One region of the Anaerobutyricum hallii genome, then DNA from elsewhere that is predicted to be linked to it. Evidence: riboswitches for the same ligand, from Rfam matches in the RefSeq annotation. Region 1 holds a riboswitch; each other region holds the start of a gene.
The links. A riboswitch is a leader RNA that binds a small molecule or an ion and turns the genes downstream of it on or off. The one in region 1 is predicted to bind cyclic di-GMP.

Region 1 (6,929 bases):
GTGTTGTATTTTATTTATTGTAATGAGATGTGGAATCAGTTGGATGGTCTTACAGGTCTTTTGAATCAGAACAGTTATCTAAATCGTACAGCGGAAATGCGATACAGCGGAGGGGTTCTCATAGTGTTTGATGTGAATGACTTTAAGATAGTGAATGATGACTATGGACATTTGCAAGGAGATATTTGCCTTGCTGCAATCGCAGACTGTATCAAAAAAGCCTATGCGTGTTATGGGTACTGTTACCGGATAGGTGGAGATGAGTTTTGTGTGTTATTGAAAAATGGAGAAAAAGAAGAGGAATGCTTATATGAATTTATGAATCAACTGGAGGAACGGAGAAAGGAAATTACTTTTTTACCAATCGTTTCATTTGGTTCATCGGTATTTTCTGGTGAGGATATCAATGTGGTTAAGAAACTTGCAGACCGTAATATGTACCAGTGCAAAAAAGAGCAAAAGAATCGTGCCACTTTAGGATTATAATCCCATAGTTTAGAGAGAAGCAGTATTATTATTTGTATGGCCATTACTTTTCGGTGGACTTGTATCACTTGGAAAGGCAATCGTAGGTATGGATGTTGTTGGAGCAGGTATCTATGCATTCCTGAACCGTCTGTTAATTCCTACAGGTTTACATCACGCATTGAACAATGTATTCTGGTTTGATACGATTGGACTTGGTGACTTACAGCACTTCTGGGCTGGTGAGACATCTGCAGATGTAACATGGAGCCTTGGAATGTACATGTCTGGATTCTTCCCATGTATGATGTTTGGTATTCCTGGTGCAGCACTTGCAATGATTAAATGTGCTAAGCCTGAAAAGAAAAAACTTGCAATCGGTCTGATTGCTTCAGCAGCTCTTTGTTCATTTATCTGTGGTGTTACTGAACCGTTCGAGTTTGGATTTATGTTCCTTGCACCTGCACTGTATGTAATTTATGCATTACTTTATGGTATCTTTACGATGATTACAGTTGCACTTGGTTTCCGTGCAGGATTCAGTTTCTCTGCCGGTGCTATGGATTTGATCTTCTCATCTTCCCTTCCGGCAGCACAGAAGACATGGCTTATTCTTCCACTGGGAATCGCAGCATTTATCGTATTCTACGTTGTATTCCTTTTCGCAATCAAGAAGTTTGATCTTAAGACTCCTGGTAGAGAGGATGATGATATTGAAGCGGAGAAGAAAGTGGAATTAGAAAGTAATGATTATACTGCCATCGCAGCAAAAATCCTCGAAGGATGTGGTGGAAAAGAGAACATTACAAGTATTGATAACTGTGTTACCAGATTGAGACTTGAAGTAAAGGATATCACAGCAGTAAATGATAAGGTAATTAAATCTGCAGGAGTTGCAGGGGTTATTAAACCTGGAAAGACTTCTGTTCAGGTAATTATTGGAACGAAGGTTCAGTTTGTTGCTGACGAATTTACAAAGCTTTGTGAATAATAGAAAGTTCTAAAAGGACATGTGAGAAACTTTTGTTTTTCACATGTCCTTTTTGTGTAGTGCATTTATGTGATGACAGGGAATATCTCTTTCATAACTTTATTTATAAATGTTCCCAATAATAACATTACCATGGACATTTTGACAGAAAAAAGGTATAATGGCAATAAAGAAATATAACTGTGGCAAATCAGTCGAAAGTCTGAGACGCAAAGCTAAAGGGCCTGTAAAATGGCAGCCAGTTGCAACGTTTTGAAGCATTGTCTGGAGGGGCAGTGCTTTTTTCATTATTATGGATTTTATGATGACGACGGGAAGCGTTTGAATGTTAAATTAAGAATTTAGTTTATATAGAAAGCAGTAGCTTGTGTTGTGATTTTTGGTAATTTATACAAAGAAAGAAATAGGTTAAATAAGTGATAAAGAAAAAATATAAACAGAGGAAGATGATTCTTAGTGAAATCTATAATACTAAAAACAGAGGTTTTACTCTGGTAGAACTTATAATCGTAGTTGCCATTATGGGTGTTCTTATTGCAATCTTAGCCCCTGCTTATGCCAGACATGTAGAAAAAAGCCGCGAGACGGTTGACATTGCTAATGTTCGTTCAGCATATGAAGAAATTATGGCTGAAGTGATGGATGAAGATGCATCGAATATAGTTAAGGTAGTAAAATTAAAACAGAAGAGAAATGACTGGCAGGCATTTGATCCTGTTGTTATTGCAGGGAAAACGCATTACAAAAGTCAGGGAGATACCGATAACTGGAAGGGGATTCCTGTTGCAAACGGGGAATGTGAGGTGTCTTATAATGCATCCACGGGTATTTTTTTTGATTGGAAAGGAGCAGGAAAAGATACCTCTGATACAACAATAGATTTTAACGGAAATCTGCATGGAGTACTTAATAGAACAGGGATATTATCGGAATTAACAAATCAGTCAATCAAACGTTTTGAGATAGATTCAAAATGCTCTGATTCAAATATGGTTAATAAAGTAAATAAAGAGATTAAAGCAGAGGGCAACAGTCTGCTGCAATATGGTACATGGGCTTATCTTGGAAGTCCATCGAAAGATTCAAGCAGATATTTGTTTTGGACATCTGTTGATACGGATCAGGTTGGGGCAGGAAAGAAAATACCAGTTATTGTCAGTAAAGCAGATGGTGGTTTTTATATATCTGAAACGACAACAGCTTATAGAAATCCTAAAGACAAGAAGAATTATGTTGCAATTGCAGATCATATTTATAATGATTATGGTTTTCAAACATATACAAAAGGTGAAAAATACGGCACGTTAAAGGAAGCTTATGAAGCGTATTCGAAGCTTTTTAAAGAGGGGAAATACGCAGAGTATAAAGATACTCTGCCTAAATAGAAGGAGCTTTTCGGTACATGAATTGAAAAGGAGAAATATGGAGGAAGGTATGAAAGGGAAGAAAGTAGAAATGATATGTATAGTTGCTGTGTTGCTATTGTCATTTTTTTTGACGGAAAGATTATATCAGGCAGAAACAGGTACATTTTGTTCTCTTAACAGTGGGTGGTATGAGATAAAAGATGGGAAGAAAATTCATATTGAATTACCTTGTTATGTTATGACAGGTACAGACGGAAAGATTGTTCTATATAATGATACACTATCAGAAAAAGACCAAGGAAATTTTATCTCAGCTAAAGGAGTACAGGATCATCTGGAAATACGGTTGGGAGATCGCATTCTGTATCGTTATAAAGAAGACAAATTTCAGAAAAATAAACAAATGAAAGGAAAGATATGGGCCGATGTCTGCTTGCCAGAGGAAACGGGAGAGAAAACACTCAGTTTTACGTTTGAGGGAAAAAAAAATAGTTCGCTGTATGTACAGGCTCCGCTCATAGGAAGTTTTCTGGATATTGTTAAAAGTCATTTGTGGGAATCTATTTTTTCAATTTTGATGATTATAGGTATGTTAGGGATGGGAATTGTTTCAGTAATCGTATTTTTATATACCAGACATCGTCGGATTATAGAGAAACGTTTTCTTAATGTGGCATTCTTTTTGATTCTATGTAGTTTATGGAGTATACTGGATTCAGGAATTTATCAGATGTATGGAAAACAGAATGCGGTAGGAACACAACTATCTTTTTATGTATTTATGCTTATGTCAATTCCAATCTTACATTTCGTACGAAACACAGTAAGCGAGGGTGTTCGATGGGTTCCGAAAATATGGATTTTTCTTTTATATGGGGATGCTGTTTTACAGGGAGTTATAAACTATTTGTTTGGAATTCCGTTTGTATGCATGCTATATATAACGCACATTATATTATTTACAGGGGTTGCAGCGATGATTCTTTTATTATGGAGAGAGTATCAAAAAAAGCAAACCCATGAGTTGAATCTTTGTCTGAAAGCATTTGCTGTATTAGGTATTGGTGGAATAATCGCAATTATCTTGTATCGGGTATTTTCTATTTATTGGTACGTTGTAATTTTTCAGTTTGGCATTCTTCTTTATATTTCATTTTTGTTTGGAGGATTGCTTTGTAAAGTATCGAATGAGATTCAGTTCCACTTAGAACAGACAGTATTTGAAAGAATGTCTGTGGAAGATCGTATGACAGGTCTGAAAAATCGGAAAGCTTTTGAGAAATGTATGGAAGAAGTGCAGGAAGATGCCATATTACTTAAGAATGCCTTGCTTTTATTTATACATATTGATGGATTGAAAAAGATTAATGATATGAATGGAATGCAGATGGGGGATGAAGCGGTTATTCGGACAGCGCGAAGTATTCAGGCAGCAGGAAAGAGTTTAGAACCGAATGCAGAAAGTTTTCGTATTGATGGTAATGAGTTTGCAGTAGTTGTAACGAATCCGCAGAAGATGCCAGAAGAATGGGCGAGAATTATAATAAGTGAAGTGAAAAAAGAAAATGGCAGCCGATACCGTGTTCGGTTAAAAATTGGATATAGTTATCTGAGGAGCAAGGACGGAGCACTTAATTCTGTAAGTGATTGGAAGATGCAGGCAGATACAATGTTACGTTTCAATACAGGAAAATTGGTGGAGGATATGTATGATTTATAATGTAGATTTTTTAATTGCAGGATTGGTCATATTACTGCTGATTCTGTGGTATTTTTTGGGAGAGAAAAGAGCAGAGGATTTGAATAATCAAGTGTTTCTTTTCTTTGCGGTTATTGGAAGTTTAGATGTGATTGCTGAGATTTTCAGCAACTATTGTATTATTTATGAGAAGGATTATTGTACAATAGTAGCGGTATTAACAACAACTGTATTTTACTTATTCCAGGCAGTGCTTCCGTTTACTCTGATTTGTTATGTTCAAACATTATACAAGAATAAAATTGTTTCAGCAAAAAGAATGTTGTTATCTGGATTACCGACGTTTGTTCTGATAGGAATCGTTCTAACAAATCCATTTACTGAAAAACTATTTTATTTTGATGTGCCGGCAGGATATATGAGAGGACCTTGGTATATGCTGATGTATTACAATGCACTGGGTCATATAGCTGTGGCTTTGTTTCTTATTATTTTCTGGAGAAAAGAACTTGGTCACCGAAAAGTAAAAGTACTTTTAGAAATCCTGGTGATATCTGGAACGGGAGTGATAATACAGCTTTTGCATCACTCTCTTCTTACAACAGGATTTGGTCTAAGTCTGGGTATACTGGCATTATTTATTACAATTAACAATCCTCATGCCAATATGGATAGTCTTACTGGCTTATATAATCATCTTTATCTGACCAGAAAAAGTAATGAGTTGATAGCAAGAGGGAAAAATTTTCATATTATCAGTGTGTATCTGTATCAGCTAAAACATATCAATAAAATTGCAGGGATTCAAGGTGGCGACTATATTTTAAAGATGACAGCAAAAAGACTTGAAGAACTGTGTGGTAAAAAAGTTTTTCGCATTACTGGAAAGAGGTTTTTGGTGCTGGCAGATTCCTTGAAGGAATATGAATACTATCTTACACAATTAAAACAAATGTTTGATGTGAGTATGAAACTAGATGTGGAAAACAAGGACATTGCGACACCGGTAATTCTAAGTGGTATTATTAATGCAGAGAAGCTTGGAGAAAGCGAGCTGATAATGGAATATGCAGAATATCTGGAAACATTATCGGTACAAAGTGGTCTGACAGAGGTAATTCAGGATGATCGCCAGACTATGAATGGATTTTTATATAATAAGCGTGTGGAGCAGTATCTACATACGGCGATTACAGAAGATCTTTTTGAAGTTTATTATCAACCAGTATACTCCACAAGAGAGCAACAATTTATTACATTGGAGGCATTGAGTCGCCTGCACCATCCGGAACTTGGCTGGATTGCGCCGGATGTGTTTATCCAGATCGCGGAAAAGAATCATATGATTGAACAGATTACAGATTTGCAGTTTTGTCGTATATGTAGATTCTTAAAAGAAAATAAAAGATTAATGGATACTCTCCTGAACGTGAAAGTTAATTTGTCTTCTTTAGATTTGATGCGAAGTGACTGTTGCAGTCATTTTATCTGCATGATGGATGAATTTGAGATTCCTCATGACTGGATACAGTTTGAGATTACTGAAACGGTAGCGACAGAGTATAATGCAGGTTTAAGGAAGGTTGTAAATGAATTTACAGATGCAGGAATTCATCTTTGTCTGGATGATTTTGGTTCGGGATATGCCAATTTGAATACAGTTATGCGACTTCCATTTTCAACCATAAAGATTGATCGGTCTCTTCTTTTTGATATTTGCAGTGATAAAAAAAGGGAAATGTTTTATCAGAGTATTGTAGAAACATTCCGGAAATTGAATTATCATCTTGTTTCCGAAGGAGTGGAAACAAAAGAAGAAATGGAAAAAATAAGCAGCTGGGGAGTTGATATGATTCAGGGATATTATTTTTCCAGACCGCTTCCACCAGAAGAATTACTGAAACTATTATAGAATAAGTAGGTGGGAAAACAGGGAGAATAATAGAGAAAAATAATAGAGAAAAATAATAGAGAAGATAGAGGGAAAGGAGACAGCCAATACACATGGAGATGAAACAAAAAATAATGATTGTCGATGATGCAGAAATAAATCGTCAGATTTTGATGGCGATTCTTGGGGACAAATATGAATATGTACAGGCAGGAAATGGCTGTCAGGCAGTACATTTGCTCCAGCATGATCTTACAATAGATCTGATACTTTTAGATATCAATATGCCAGAAATGAATGGGTTTCAGGTATTAGAGCGAATGAACAAGTTTCATTGGATTGATGAGATTCCGGTAATCATAATTTCTTCGGAAGAGAAAAGAGATGTTATTGAGCGGGCGTACATTTTTGGAGCGGAAGATTATATACGAAGACCATTTGATTCTTTTATTGTGTGTAGACGTGTGCAGAATATACTGAATCTATATGCGAATCAGAAAAGGCTAAAGCAGATGG
Region 2 (6,929 bases), 960 kb from region 1:
TTTCCCTCGGCTGACAGAAAATAAAAGTTGGAAAACTCCGTCTCTTTCTGCGCTCTATCTATGTAATCACGAATTTCACTTTCACTTGAAGTATTCTGTAAATATTCACTCCACATATGGAGATACGTCAGATTTTTATTGACTAACTCATTTAATGCACTGTTTGATTGATGAAAAATCTCAGTCAAATGAGAAACACTTTCATGATAAACCGTCTGCGATACAAAATTAAAATACTGGATGCTGACCGTAACAATTCCAATAAGTAAAACAATAGCAGCAAATAAGGCTCCTGCTCGTTTGCTTTTGAACGGTTTCTTCATTTTCATACTATACTTCGTATCAGTCATCTTTATTCCCTCAAAGTAATATATTGTTCAGGCTCTGCAAGTACAGCATTACCTTGTAACACATAATTCACCCACGTATCTTTTACCCGTTGTTTCTCTTCTGTAAACCCATGGTTCTCATCTGTAAGAAAAGGAGCCATATTATTCTCTGTCGCAAGGCAAGTCACAGTAAATGTATCATCTTCTTTAATCTGCTTTCCGTCTTTCTTAATCCTAAGCAGCGTATACTTTCCATTCTTTTCCTTTACTTCAATAGAAACTCCACTGACAACAGGTAAGGAACCTTTATTAAAAGGCTGGAAACCTCCCTCTGTACCTTCCACAAAAGATTGAACTGTTTTTAATAATTCTGCACCATTCATTTTCTTTTTATAAGCACACAGACCATTCGGCATAATCATATTTCCTGCCATCTTTTCTGTATAATCTGCCTGAAGCACACTGCCGGTAAAACTATTACCGGTTGCAAGTAAGACATCACTTTTATAACATCCGCGCAGTGTATTAGCCATTACGGAATACGATTCATTTCCTCCGTCACTATGAAAATAATTAGAATATGATTTCGTGGAGTTCAAAACTACTTTTTCGTTAGAAGTATCTTCCGATTGCCGAAGCATGGAATCAAAAGCTTTGTATGCCTGCTGAGAGTTATATTCACCTGTAATCATCTTTGAAACCACATCTTGGGAAACACTGAAAAAATCATTAGAAGCAATACGAATATACATATGATTCTCTTCGATTACTGATTTTACATCCTTTAGATAATCTGTAAGACGAAGAGGCACATCCTGGCTGTAACTAAGCGTATCCTGTCCGTCAGCAATTATATTCTGTGCCTTTGCAGAAAGCATCACCTTAAGAACCTTCATCGCATTATCTTTGCGTGTCTCGTCTTTTTCCAATTCACTGTTTAAAGCAACCTGAAAATAAGGAGTAGTCATTATCCACTTTTCTCCATTCTGTTCAAAAAACGGCAGAAATACGGTATCTATTCCCTGATCTTTATACTTCTTAACTCCGGCAGAACTTCCAAAGTACATAGCAAGTTTCCCATTCTGGTATAAATTATCTACCGTATCATAATCAAGCTTAAGATCATCCGGTCCAAGTTTTGTATCTTTAATAAATTGTTCCATCCGATCAAAAGCATCCGGCCAGACAACATTATCAAGTCCAACTTTTTCTGTACTTGCCGGATCACTATATGCTGTTCTCCACTTGCGTCCATTTGTAGAGGAAAGTTCTGAGGCAGACAGTCCCTGCAGCGTTTCCATACAAGTATAATCATAAAAATAGTCAGCAGCAAATCCTCGAATTCCTACCTTCTCAAATGCCTGACATGCAGAAACAAAGCTTTTATAATCTGTAGGAAGAGGAATATTATATTTCTCAAAAAGTGCTTTATTAACAACAAAGCCATGCGCATCCGCACAAACCGGAAGCCAGTTCACGCTGCCATCCTCATTCATAAAGCTGTTAAGATAAGAATTATAGACAGCTCCTGCCTCATTCGTAGTAGACAGGTCCATCAGACTGTTTTGTAATGGCAGCGCATCATGCAGGGAAAAACGGCAGCAGGTAATAATATCTGGCATACCATCATTCTCCTGAAGAAACTGATAAAAATCAAGATCATTGTTTCCCACTACAAATTCAATATTTATATCTGGAAGCTGAGACTGGATATACGGTGCGTATTTCTCATACAGACTCGTACTCCATAAATACACCCGGATTGTTTCTTTATTTTCCTGTTCTGTGCTCTTTTTCCCACAGCCTGATAAAAGCGATGCTGCCATCACCGCTAACAACACTACAGCGAACACGCTGTTCCATTTTTTCTTTTTCATACATCGTCTCCCTTTATTTCTGAAAATACCCCTGCAAAAACAAAGATGCACTGTCTTTTCAGACAATGCATCTTAAACGTAGCAGCTTACTACCATGTTACAGGCCCTCTAGCTTTGCGTCTCAGACTTTCGACTGATCTGCCCATAATTCGTATTTTACTCATTATTAATTATACTCATTATACATTTTTTGTAGTTATCTGTCCATCTCTTTTCAGAAATATTTGGTAAAATTTCTGTTAAATATTATTTTTCTCCCCATTTTAACAATAATACTGAATTTATAATAATGATATTTTTATCATCTTCCCATTATTTTTCCAATTATACAATTTATAAAAAAGAGAATCAAATCAAGAATTACTATAGTTGCTCCTACAGGTGTAGAGCATAAAATAGAAAGCACAATTCCAAAAAATGCACCAATAACAGAAAGAATCGCTGCATAAACAACCACACCTTTGAAAGACCGGGCTACACGCATCGCAGAAAGTGCCGGAAATATAATAAGTGCTGATATTAAAAGGGAACCGACCAGACTCATTGCAAGTACAATGATTACTGCGGTAATTACTGCAATCATCAGATTATATCCTTCTGCATTTTTTCCAATCGCTTTTGTAAAGTTCTCATCAAACGTAACTGCAAAAATCCGATTATAGAACAAAATGAAAAATGCAACGACCAATACAGACATAATAATACAGCTAATCACTTCCCCTTCCGTTAATGTAAGAATCGTTGTAGAACCAAATAGCGTTGAACAGACATCTCCCGATACATTTGCCGATGTAGAAAAAATATTCATAACAAGATATCCTACTGCCAGTGCACTTACGGAAAGCATCGCTATGGCAGCATCACCTTTTATCTTCGTATTTTGCCCGGTCCTAAGAAGTAAAATCGCCGCAATGATCGTTACCGGCATAATAAAAATAGTATTATTTACCAGTTTAAAAATAGTAGCAATTGCCATAGCTCCAAAAGCGACATGGGAAAGTCCATCTCCAATAAAAGAAAAACGCTTCAACACAAGTGTTACTCCTAAAAGAGAAGAACACAATGCAATTAAAACTCCGACAATCAATGCATATCGCACAAACGGGTAGGATAGATAAAAAGAAAGCTCCTGCAAGATGTGTGTCATTTTTTCTCTCCCCCTATTCTGTCTTCTTCTGTGTTTTTAAATAACTTCCACTTATCACTGTTCATATATTCTTCTTTTGTTCCGTAAAAAGAATCTCTTTGATCCATATGAAGAATGTGTGTTGCATAAGTAAGTGCCTGCACATCGTGGGAAACCATAATAACTGCGATTCCCTCCTCATTTAAATCTTTTGTTACCTGGTAAAATTCCGCTGTTACCTTTGGATCAAGACCGGTAACCGGCTCATCTAATAAAATCACCTTACTCGTGGCACATAATGCTCTTGCCAAAAGAGTTCTCTGCTGCTGCCCTCCGGAAAGATTTCGGTAACAGGACTTCCGAAGATTCCAAACATCCATTTTTTTCATTTTTTCCTCTGCCATACGTTTTTCCACTTTACTGTAGAAAGGACGCCATCCGCATTTTGCAAGCGTACCGGAAAGAACGATTTCTTCTACAGTTGCCGGAAAATCTTTCTGAACAACTGTTTGTTGTGGCAAATACCCTACTTCGTAAGCTTTTAATCCGTCACCAGCCATCACTTCTCCACTGATCGCATCCTGTAGATGAAGAAGTGTTTTAATCAATGTACTTTTCCCTGTTCCATTTTCCCCTACAATACAAAGATAATCACCTTTTCCAACTTTAAAATTCAAATCTGATACAATGGCATGTCCCTCATATCCTAATGTTAAGTTTTTACATGTAAGATAAGCCATCTCTATCCCCTCTTTCCCCGAAGAATATTGCTTTTCTATTTTTTAATAGCAATATTTTGATACAATATTTACAACATTTCAATCTGCCTTTTTCAATTAAAGAATACTTCTTTATTTAATTTAATGCCTTTGATAAAACAGATAAGTTCTCACGCATTACTTTCAAATATGTGATTCCATCTAAAAGCTGTTCGTTTGTAACGGATTGCAAAGAATTCATTACCAGCATACTCTGATCTTTCTTTGCTGTATTCGCTTTGATTGATTCCGCAATCCGGCCATCCGAATTCTCTATTGTTAATATGACTGGCAAATGCAACGTATCTACCTTTTGAGCAAGAAATGTTACCGTTTCAAATCCTGCCATTGTCTCTGCACTACAGCCAGCAAACGCCGCATAATACTTTAGTTGATAATCATCCGCAAGATAGCGAAATGGGAAACGGTCTCCAAATAAAATTGCTTTATACTTTCCGTTTTTTATCGTAGCTGCGTATTGTTTATCCAAGTGAGCAAGCTTTTTAATATAGGAGTCCGCGTTTTTCTCATAAATTTCTGCATTTTGGACATCAATATTTGCTATTTCCTGCGCAATATTTTTAACAAGGATTTCTGCATTCCGGATAGAAAGCCAAATATGCTCATCATATTCTGGTTCTTCTTCCACATCATCTGTTTCTTCCCCTTCTTTATGAGAATGTCCTAAAAAGCCCTTTTCTTCCTGCATTCCTTCTACAACTTCCTCTTCCTTTACAGAATTGCCCAAAACATCCATAAGATTAATTGCTTTTAAATCTTTATTCTTCGCTTCTTTTAAAGCATCCCTAACCCATGCATCGGATTCTCCTCCGACATAAATAAAAAGATCTCCGGAACCGGCAATTGCAATATCACGTATCGTAGGCTGATAACTATGCATATCCACACCATTATCCAGTAATAATGTTATATCAAAACGCTTCTCTTGATTTCCGATAATGTTTTTCACCCAGTCATATTGTGGAAAAGTAGTACAGACAATTGAAATCTTATTACTAGAAACCTTCTCCATAACATCTTCTTCTGCATTGCTATCTTTTTTTTCATTGACAAAAATATTCGGAGTCTCTGCTGCGTTATTTTTTATCACAGAACAACCTACCGATAAAAAAAGACACAGAAAAAGACTCATCAGTAACAAAGAACTTGCAGATAACGTTCTTCTCTTTTTAAATAACCGTTTCATAAATTGCTTTCCCTTCCTGTCCTTTAACTAGCTTTTCTATAGTATTATCACTTTGTAATTCTATTTTTCCTTATAATCTCAAAAAACGCAAGTCGATTGCAATTTCATATTCTAGACATTTTCAAGAGAAAAGTCAAGAAGAAAATACAAATGAGTTGCGTTTTTATGTGAATCCTATTATTTTATTTTATCGATAGCTGGTATTCCATTTCCGTTTATTAAAGCTTTCTTTGCAAGCTGATCAACCTGTTCATTATAATAATCTCCGGAGTGTGCTCTTACTTTCTGGAATATAACTTCCATCTTCTCCTGCATATTTCTCATAAATGCAGCATATTTCTTCGTATGTGGATTCTTCGCACTCCATACACCCGTTGCCCATTTTTCAATTCCCTCATAATCATAATGAAGAACAATGGAAGAATAACCATTTTCAAATGCCCACTGTACTGCATACATTGCTCCATACATTTCTCCGGCCACATTACGAATAGCCAGAAGTTCTGGCTCCTCACCATTTCCGTATCGCTCGAGGATTCTTCCATCTTCCAGTAAAATAACACAGCCAAAAGAATATTTTTGAAGATTTACGTCGAAACTTCCGTCTACATAAACAACAAGCCGGTTAGATGTTGAGGTTGTCAATGGACTAGAATCTATCCTTGTTGCTGCTGTTGAAAAATTTTTACCAGTAGCTGTCTTAACAGCTCCAATATTTAAAAAATCTTCTGCTTCTTCCTTCGTTAAAAATCCCTTATATTCTGCTCCAGAATAGCCATGCACTGCTTTTTTACATTCATCCCATGAATAAAATAATCCTGTTTTATTTCCTTTTCTTACGGCGTAAATTTTCTTTTTTGCCATCATTCTTCCTCCATTTTTCCATTCTTACATAACTATATCGAGGAAAATTAGGAAAGTCAATCCATTGTTTTCTCAAAAAAACTGTATTTTTATCACATTTTATGGTATTTTATTTATAGAAATTTTTATCACAATAATAATTTTTCTGATTGGTAAATAATTATCAACTCCACTATAAAGATGTTAGGGTGAAAGGAACCGTTATGTTAGATTTACTTTATTCCTATAAAACCACTGTAAAGTTTTTAGGCAGCGTATTAGGCCCGGATTATGAAGTTGTTCTTCAGGACCTATCCAATAAGAATCATTCTGTAATTGCAATCGAAAATGGTCATATCAGCGGAAGGACTATTGGCAGTCCCCTTACAAGTGCTGTATTTCAGATGCTTTCCTCCAAAGTATATGAGGAGAATGATTTTGTTGCCAATTATAAAGGTGTTGCGGAAAATGGACATATTCTCCGTTCTTCCAGTATGTTCATCAAAGACTCTAACGGGAATCCGATTGGTCTTTTATGTATTAACTTCGATGACAGCCGATATATGGAACTGCATGAGAAGTTATTCTCACTGATTCATCCTGGGAATTTTGTTAAAAATATATCTTCGGGACTTTCAAATAGTACGGATAATATAAAAGATTTATCCAGCAGTATTACGGAAAACTTTGCAATAGACGTTGCAGCTCTACGAGAACAGATTTTCAATGATGCAACTACCAATCTTAACACTCCGGTAGATCGTTTAAACCAGAATGAGCGAAAAGAGA
Region 3 (6,929 bases), 1.1 Mb from region 1:
GTTCTTTCCCTCCAGGTCACTCAGTTTATAAATATCACTATTCTCATTTACAGCAACCACCTGACGGCTTGCTATATATGGTCCTGCCCAGCGGTAATCGTCAAGGCGTCCTTCCATGGAAAAACAACCCATGATACAGTCAATCTCTCCGCTCTCCACCAGTTCTTTTTTCTTCTCCCAGTTAATCTGGACAACCTCCACCTGATATCCCATTCTTTTAAATGCTTCTGTAGCCAGTTCTACATCTATGCCTGTCGGTACACCATCCTCATTCAGATAATTGTATGGTGGATAGTTGTCGCTGCCGAGGGTAATGACTGGCTTTTCTGTTTCTTTTTTACCATTGTCTGTGTTTTTACACCCTGTAAGGGTGACTGCTAAAATTCCCGGAAGCAAAATGCCTGCAATCACTCTTTTTCCTTTCATTTTTCTTCCATCCCTGCACTTTTCTTGTACTTTCCTGTTTTCCATTTATTATAGTTAATTGCCCCGAAATTACATAACAATTAGTGTACATATCTCAAAATTGTTTTTATAACTTCATCGATCACAATCGGTTTTGACAAATGTGCGTTCATTCCTGCTTCCATACATCTTTTTGCATCTTCCCTGAATGCATTTGCAGTCATAGCAATGATAGGGATTGTTTTTGCATCCTGCCGTTCCAGGGATCTTATTGTTTTTGTGGCAGTAAGCCCATCCATCACCGGCATCATGACATCCATTAAAATAACATCGTATGTTCCTGATTCGCAGGCTTCAAAGTGCTGAACAGCTTCTAACCCATTTTTCACTGTTTCTACTTTAGCCCCATTTTCTGTCAGCATAAATTCTGCTATTTCCGCATTCAGCTCATTATCTTCAACCAATAATATCCGGACACCTGATATATCTGTATTGAAATCTTCTTTTTCTTCCGGTCGTGCATTCGTATCAATTTTAAATGGAAGTATTACAGTAAAACAGCTTCCTTCACCAAGCTTGCTTTCAACTGTTATGGTTCCACCCATCTTTTCTACAAGTTGTTTCACAATAGGCATTCCCAAACCTGTCCCATTATAATCAGAACGTGGGGAATTATCTGCCTGCACAAATGGAGTAAATAATTTATTTTTTATAAATTCTTCTGACATTCCAATTCCATTATCTCTTATTTTAAATTCACATGTCATGTGATCTTCTGATCTTTCAATCGTTCTCATACTCATGTAAATAGAACCATTCACCTTATTGTACTTCATACTGTTTGTAAACAGATTCATCAATACTTTTTTCAGATGAACTGCATTGCTCCAAACATATATACCACTGTAATCATCATGTTCTCCTATAACATGAAGTCCTTTTTCTTCTGCCTGAAAAGATAGTGACTCCGTGATTTCTTTACATACCTGATCCAGATTGATGGATTCATCACTAAAAACCACGGTATCCGATTCTAACTTTGCCATATCCAAAACATCATTTACCAATGATAATAGCAGTTTCGAAGACTCATTTATTTTATTCAGGCAATCTTTTGCCCGCTCACCATCATTTCCGCTTTTTTCAAGAATTGTAAGCATGCCAATAATGCCATTGATCGGTGTCCTGATGTCATGAGACATGTTATTTAAAAAGGAAGTCTTAGCCTTATTGGCACTCTGTGCTTCTACAAGTGCATTATGTAATTCCTGCTGTTTTTCTTCAAGCTCCTGATTCAGCTTCAATGCCTGCTCAGCAGACTTCTTGGATTTTTCTTCCGCACGTTTTGATTTTTTCAAAGAATCAAGAATTATACACAGGACAACAAAAATAAAGATTCCAACTATGAGTGAAAACATCAGTAAATTATCTTGAATAAAATCCTTCGCTGTAACTTTTCGTAAAGAAGCATTATACGAAACTACTGCACCTGAAAATTGAGCTGTAGGCATAGATGTCAGTGTTTTATTCAGAATGGACAAAAGAACCGGTTCTCCCTGCTGAACAGCAAATGAAACATCAGCTTCTTTTGTCAGGAAAACACTATGAAGCTTATTATTTTTCAAATAGTCTGAAACAGTACCTGAATCTCTTACAATACAATCCGTCTCCCCTTTCTGCATTGCTTTTACTGCTGCATCTGATGTCCCATATTCTATAATCTCCCATTGTGGATAATTGTATGAAAGATATGCCTTCAATGCAAAATTATCTTTTTCAACGGCAACTATATTCTCTTTATTTTCATCAAAAGAATCCTTTGCCGTAATTGCTGCCATATTGAGAGTCAATAGAGTATCCGACAAAGCAAATCCATTTGTTTCTGCAAAGTATGGATTCTGGTTTGCATGAAAAATCAGGTCTATTTTTCCATCCTGCAATGCCTGAAGCAGTTCACTTCTTGTATCATATCCATTTAATTCAAATTCCAGAGTCTGACCTTGCAGACAATTTTCTGCAAGATCCACATAATCTGTGATAACACCTGTCAATTTGCCTGTTGATGGATCTACACTACTGATACCTCCATCATGATTCAGATACCCTATCCTGATTGCTCCATGCTGCCCGATCCACTCCCTTTCTTCTTTTGAAAGAAACGAGCTGCTCTGTGCAGAAAGATAACGCCTGTAGAGATCATCAGTGTAAAATGGATTGTCATCCTTGATTCTGCGCATAGCACTATCCAGTGCTTTTTTGATATCCGGACGTTTGGGATTTATGGCAAAATAGATTTCTGCCTCTCCAATACTTGTAACAGGCGAAATATCTGATTCTTCCCAACGGGATTCTTCTACTGAAACGAAGCAGTCAATTTCATGTTTCGACAGTTTGTCCATAACTTCTGCGGTATTAGAAGCATTGACATGCTGCGTATGCAGACCATACTTTAACTCCCATTCGTTAAGCAGATCCTCCGGTATATGATCTTTCAACACATCAATATTTTTTCCCTCAAAAGAATCCAGATTTCCTGCTGTAAGATCCATATTGGATGCATCCGTATAGATGTAATATTTCTCTTCCCCCATAGGCATATCGGAAAAAAGCATATTTTCAGCACGTTCGTCTGTATAGGAAATGCCACCAAGAATATCAATCTCTCCATTTTCCAACTGTGTAAAGCAATCTTCCCAATTACTTGTTATGTATTCATAGCTCCAACCTGCATAACCTGCTATATCTTGAAGATACTCATAACCATATCCTCTTCTTTCCCCCTTTTCATTGACGGTATTATAAGTTTCTTCAAAAGATCCTACCCGGATAACATTGTCAGAGTTTTCTTTGGCAAATGTAGGAACGGATAAAACAATAAAACATATAATTGTGCAAAATATAATGTAACAAAATTTGAAATTCATTATATTCTGTACTAATTTGCACTTCTTCATCTTTCTCCCATCCTCTAGGCTACAATTGCTTGCTTCCAGATTTTAATTTTACATTCATTAATTGTCAATAACCTCCCCGCTATTTTTCACAATATTTTTCCAAACAGCTTCTGTATTACTTATTCAAGTGCTCTACCATAAAAAAGCACTGCCAAACAGACAGTGCACCTCATTTCATGCAACTGGCTGCCATTTTACAGGCCCAGTAGCTTTGCGTCCCAGACTTTCATCTGGTTTGTCGATTTCCTTATTATTTTTAAACTTTTGCAAAAAAACTGGTTTTATTATACTATGGTTCTCTACTGTATACAAGAAAAACATTACCGTTTTAACACCCGAAAATCAAAAAAGAACAGCCGATACATATACTCGAACTGTTCTTCTACTTTCGAAGTCCACGAAGCATTGACATTACTGTTTCCTGCTCCCGTCTTTGACAGTTTGTAAAAGAAAAAATCGCTGCAACCCTTGTATTTACTGAGCTGTGGCGATTTTTCTCATTGTCACAAAGTATGGTAATTTATTCTTTTCTTTTACTTTTTTTCTGGATTGTTTTCATTCTGCTTTTCGTTATAAATTGATAGTCCGTTCGAAAGCCGCAGGCTTCATGAAGATCATCAGTAATGGCTTCCCGTTTGTATAAAGCTATAAATCCTTGTTCCTGAATCTCTGCAAAATTCATTGCTTTTAATGTATCTAATAATTCCTCACAAGTATATTTATAGTTCAATTTTCTCTCAAGGAAACGATAGATCATTAATGCCAGAAAACAGATCAGAAAATGTGCTTTGATCCGGTTTTCATCCCGCAGATAAACAGGTCTTGCGGAAAAGTCTGTTTTCATGATCCGGAAACATTCTTCGATCTGCCATCTTCCTTCACTTACTTTTAAAATATCGCTGACTTCATCGTCTAACAGGTCCGTGTATACTGCATAAAGTCCATCATACTGGCTTTCTTCAGAAATCTTATGTTCATCAAGATAATGCTGGATATTGGCAGTCTCACCTTCTTTTGTAACTGCTGTTGTTCCAATAAATCTGGCTGGATTGTTTGGGTTCCTGCGGTTCTTTTTTGTGTTCCCGGAATCCGGCACCGCTTGTGCACGTTCTATCTGTTTGCTACGGATGGATTTCTGGTAAAAGGCATATTTAGGGGAATAAGTAATGATCAAACACTGCTGTAACTTTTTAGTGGTATATGGTTCGTCTTTGTAATAAAGTCCTTTGTCGTCTTCGGGCAGTTTTGAGATATCAACAGGTTTGTCATCAGATACCCTTTTGAATCCCTGCGGGCTTAAAGCCCATTCTTTTTCTTCTTTTTTCAGCTTTTTAATAGACCGGGTCACAATATAGGCCCGTTCCCCCATATGGTTATATTCCCTGATAGATTCGGATCCCAGACCTGCATCGCTACAGTAAATAAATTTCTGACATTCAAAATCTTCAAGGATCTTTTGCTCTAATGGTTTCAGGGATGTCTGTTCGTTTGAATTCCCTGAAAAGAGGGAGAAAGCAAGGGGAATCCCATCCCCGTCCATAAACAGGCCCATCTGAATGATCGGGTTGGGTCTGTGTTCTTTGCTTTTTCCATACTTTTTAATTCCATCTTCCTGTTCGATCTCAAAGTAATAATTGGAACAGTCACAATAAAAGATCTTGTCATTCCTTTTTCCAAGAAAGTGGCTGTTTTTGTAAACGTCAGCCTGAATAAGGTCACATTCGCTGCCAAGAACATCTAATGCCCTGTATACATCATGAAGCTCATAAGAAGGCTTTTCTAAAAACTCATGTGCTATCCTGAATGAAGAACGCTTACTGCATGGATCCAGGATCCTTGTATAGATCAGATCAGAAAGGATCGCATTGATATCGTATTTAAATTTATATTTTTGTTTTAATTTCCTACAGACTTTATTCATCTGCAGCTGATAATAAACAGACTGTGGAAAGAGATAACCTCCACGGAAAAAGACCTGTTTATCATAGTCCAGCGGCCTGCGACTATTTTTTGCGATATGTAACTGTCAAACTCCCGATTGTATGTTATAATATTTTTGAAGTAGAAAAATTAGCAAAGTAATAGGAGGCTACTATGGTTATTGAGAATAATCCCAAAGAACTTGCTGCTATGAAGAAATTTCATGAAGGAAACAGAGCAGAAGGATTAAAACTGCAGGAGGAGTTTGCTTCAGAGTTTCGTGAAGAATATAAAGATAAAGATCATTGTCCCTGTAAGAAAGCCTGTCGTTATCATGGAAATTGTAAGGAATGCGTGGCGATTCACAGGGCTCATCAGGAACATGTTCCAAACTGTATGCGGCCGATGTTGAATAGGAAGATTAAGATACTTTCTGAGTTAACGGAACATACTCTTGCTAATGAGATAGAACCTCCTAAAGAACATTTGAGAAAAGAGTTTCTCTAGAATGTGTTTGAAAAGTAATTAGAACTCCTTGGTGATTTAATTGTTAGGTGTTTTAAAAAGTATTTAAAGAGTAAAAGTTCATGGACATCAAACTTGCAGAATTGTCATAATTAGTTAGAAAAAGGAAATAAAGTTATGTTTCGAAAGATGAGAAGATTTAAACAGCAGTTAGAACAAAAAGAGTGTATAGAGGTGTTAAAAAGTCAGCCAAGAGGTGTTCTTTCAATATTAGGTGAGGACGGTTATCCTTATGGTATTCCAATTGATTACTGGTACTGTGAGGAGGAGAATCGAATTTATTTTCATGGAGCGAAGGAAGGACATAAGATTGATGCAATAAAAGAATGTGATAAAGCATCTTTTTGCGTTTATGACGAGGGATACCGAGAAGAAGGGGAATGGGCATTAAATATAAAAAGTGTTATTATTTTTGGAAGAATTCGTTTGGTTGAAGAACAGGAAAAATCTCTGTCTATTTGTAGAGAACTTTGCTTTAAGTTTACAGATGATGAAGAATATATTCAAAAAGAAATAGAAAATGCTGGTAAAAGAGTACAATGCTTAGAGTTAATACCAGAGCACATGACAGGAAAGCTGGTAAAAGAATCATAATTTTTTCTTTTGTTTAAAAAGTATTGTTTGCCAATCGCTTGATAAAAAACTCAATTAGTGTATTTTAAAAGGAAAAGCAGTTGATGAAAGAGGGGGTTAAACAATGAAAGAGAAGAAATATGTTGCTGAGAAAATAGACAATTTCTAGGCAGAAATTCCTGTAGAAGAATATATATTATCTCCCCTCCCTACAATAAAATTATACTGAATAATATTAATATAGTCAATAAAAATAAAAAAATATATATAATATATAATAATTTCTTATAATTTATTTTCAAAAAGAGATTTCAGAAAATATTTTGCATAAAATAAAAGGGAACTATCGTCATGCTCCCCCTTTGTAATACTGATTTATTCATTTTCATTTTTATCCACATAAAGTTGGCATTTGTTCGGATTAGAGTGTATTTGGAAAATATTCTGGCTTCATGTAATGTTTTCACTTTCCATAATTGAAAGAAAAAAATCACCCTGTATTTCTTTTATATGTTTAAATGCAATTTCATTTCCATCTATCATCATAAGCTT

Region 2: linked by a shared signal. The riboswitch ahead of EHLA_RS06795 (ABC transporter substrate-binding protein) and the one ahead of EHLA_RS02300 (prepilin-type N-terminal cleavage/methylation domain-containing protein) in region 1 are both predicted to bind cyclic di-GMP.
Region 3: linked by a shared signal. The riboswitch ahead of EHLA_RS07540 (response regulator) and the one ahead of EHLA_RS02300 (prepilin-type N-terminal cleavage/methylation domain-containing protein) in region 1 are both predicted to bind cyclic di-GMP.

The regions. Positions count from the first base shown of each region.
Region 1 is NZ_LT907978.1:524,073-531,001, forward strand. Features, by position in the region: gene EHLA_RS02290 (GGDEF domain-containing protein) at 1-486, shown strand, start outside; partial or broken gene EHLA_RS16975 (PTS transporter subunit EIIC) at 506-1,456, shown strand; cyclic di-GMP riboswitch class I at 1,631-1,706, shown strand; gene EHLA_RS02300 (prepilin-type N-terminal cleavage/methylation domain-containing protein) at 1,873-2,841, shown strand; gene EHLA_RS02305 (diguanylate cyclase domain-containing protein) at 2,891-4,543, shown strand; gene EHLA_RS02310 (GGDEF domain-containing protein) at 4,533-6,434, shown strand; gene EHLA_RS02315 (diguanylate cyclase) at 6,527-6,929, shown strand, end outside.
Region 2 is NZ_LT907978.1:1,480,063-1,486,991, reverse strand. Features, by position in the region: gene EHLA_RS06800 (histidine kinase dimerization/phospho-acceptor domain-containing protein) at 1-350, opposite strand, end outside; gene EHLA_RS06795 (ABC transporter substrate-binding protein) at 353-2,206, opposite strand; cyclic di-GMP riboswitch class I at 2,284-2,359, opposite strand; gene EHLA_RS06790 (metal ABC transporter permease) at 2,508-3,353, opposite strand; gene EHLA_RS06785 (metal ABC transporter ATP-binding protein) at 3,350-4,072, opposite strand; gene EHLA_RS06780 (metal ABC transporter substrate-binding protein) at 4,188-5,297, opposite strand; gene EHLA_RS06775 (viroplasmin family protein) at 5,475-6,161, opposite strand; gene EHLA_RS06770 (helix-turn-helix transcriptional regulator) at 6,365-6,929, shown strand, end outside.
Region 3 is NZ_LT907978.1:1,663,279-1,670,207, forward strand. Features, by position in the region: gene EHLA_RS07535 (substrate-binding periplasmic protein) at 1-426, opposite strand, end outside; gene EHLA_RS07540 (response regulator) at 507-3,359, opposite strand; cyclic di-GMP riboswitch class I at 3,534-3,609, opposite strand; partial or broken gene EHLA_RS07545 (IS1634 family transposase) at 3,880-5,358, opposite strand; gene EHLA_RS07550 (hypothetical protein) at 5,454-5,786, shown strand; gene EHLA_RS07555 (pyridoxamine 5'-phosphate oxidase family protein) at 5,922-6,398, shown strand; gene EHLA_RS07560 (hypothetical protein) at 6,828-6,929, opposite strand, start outside.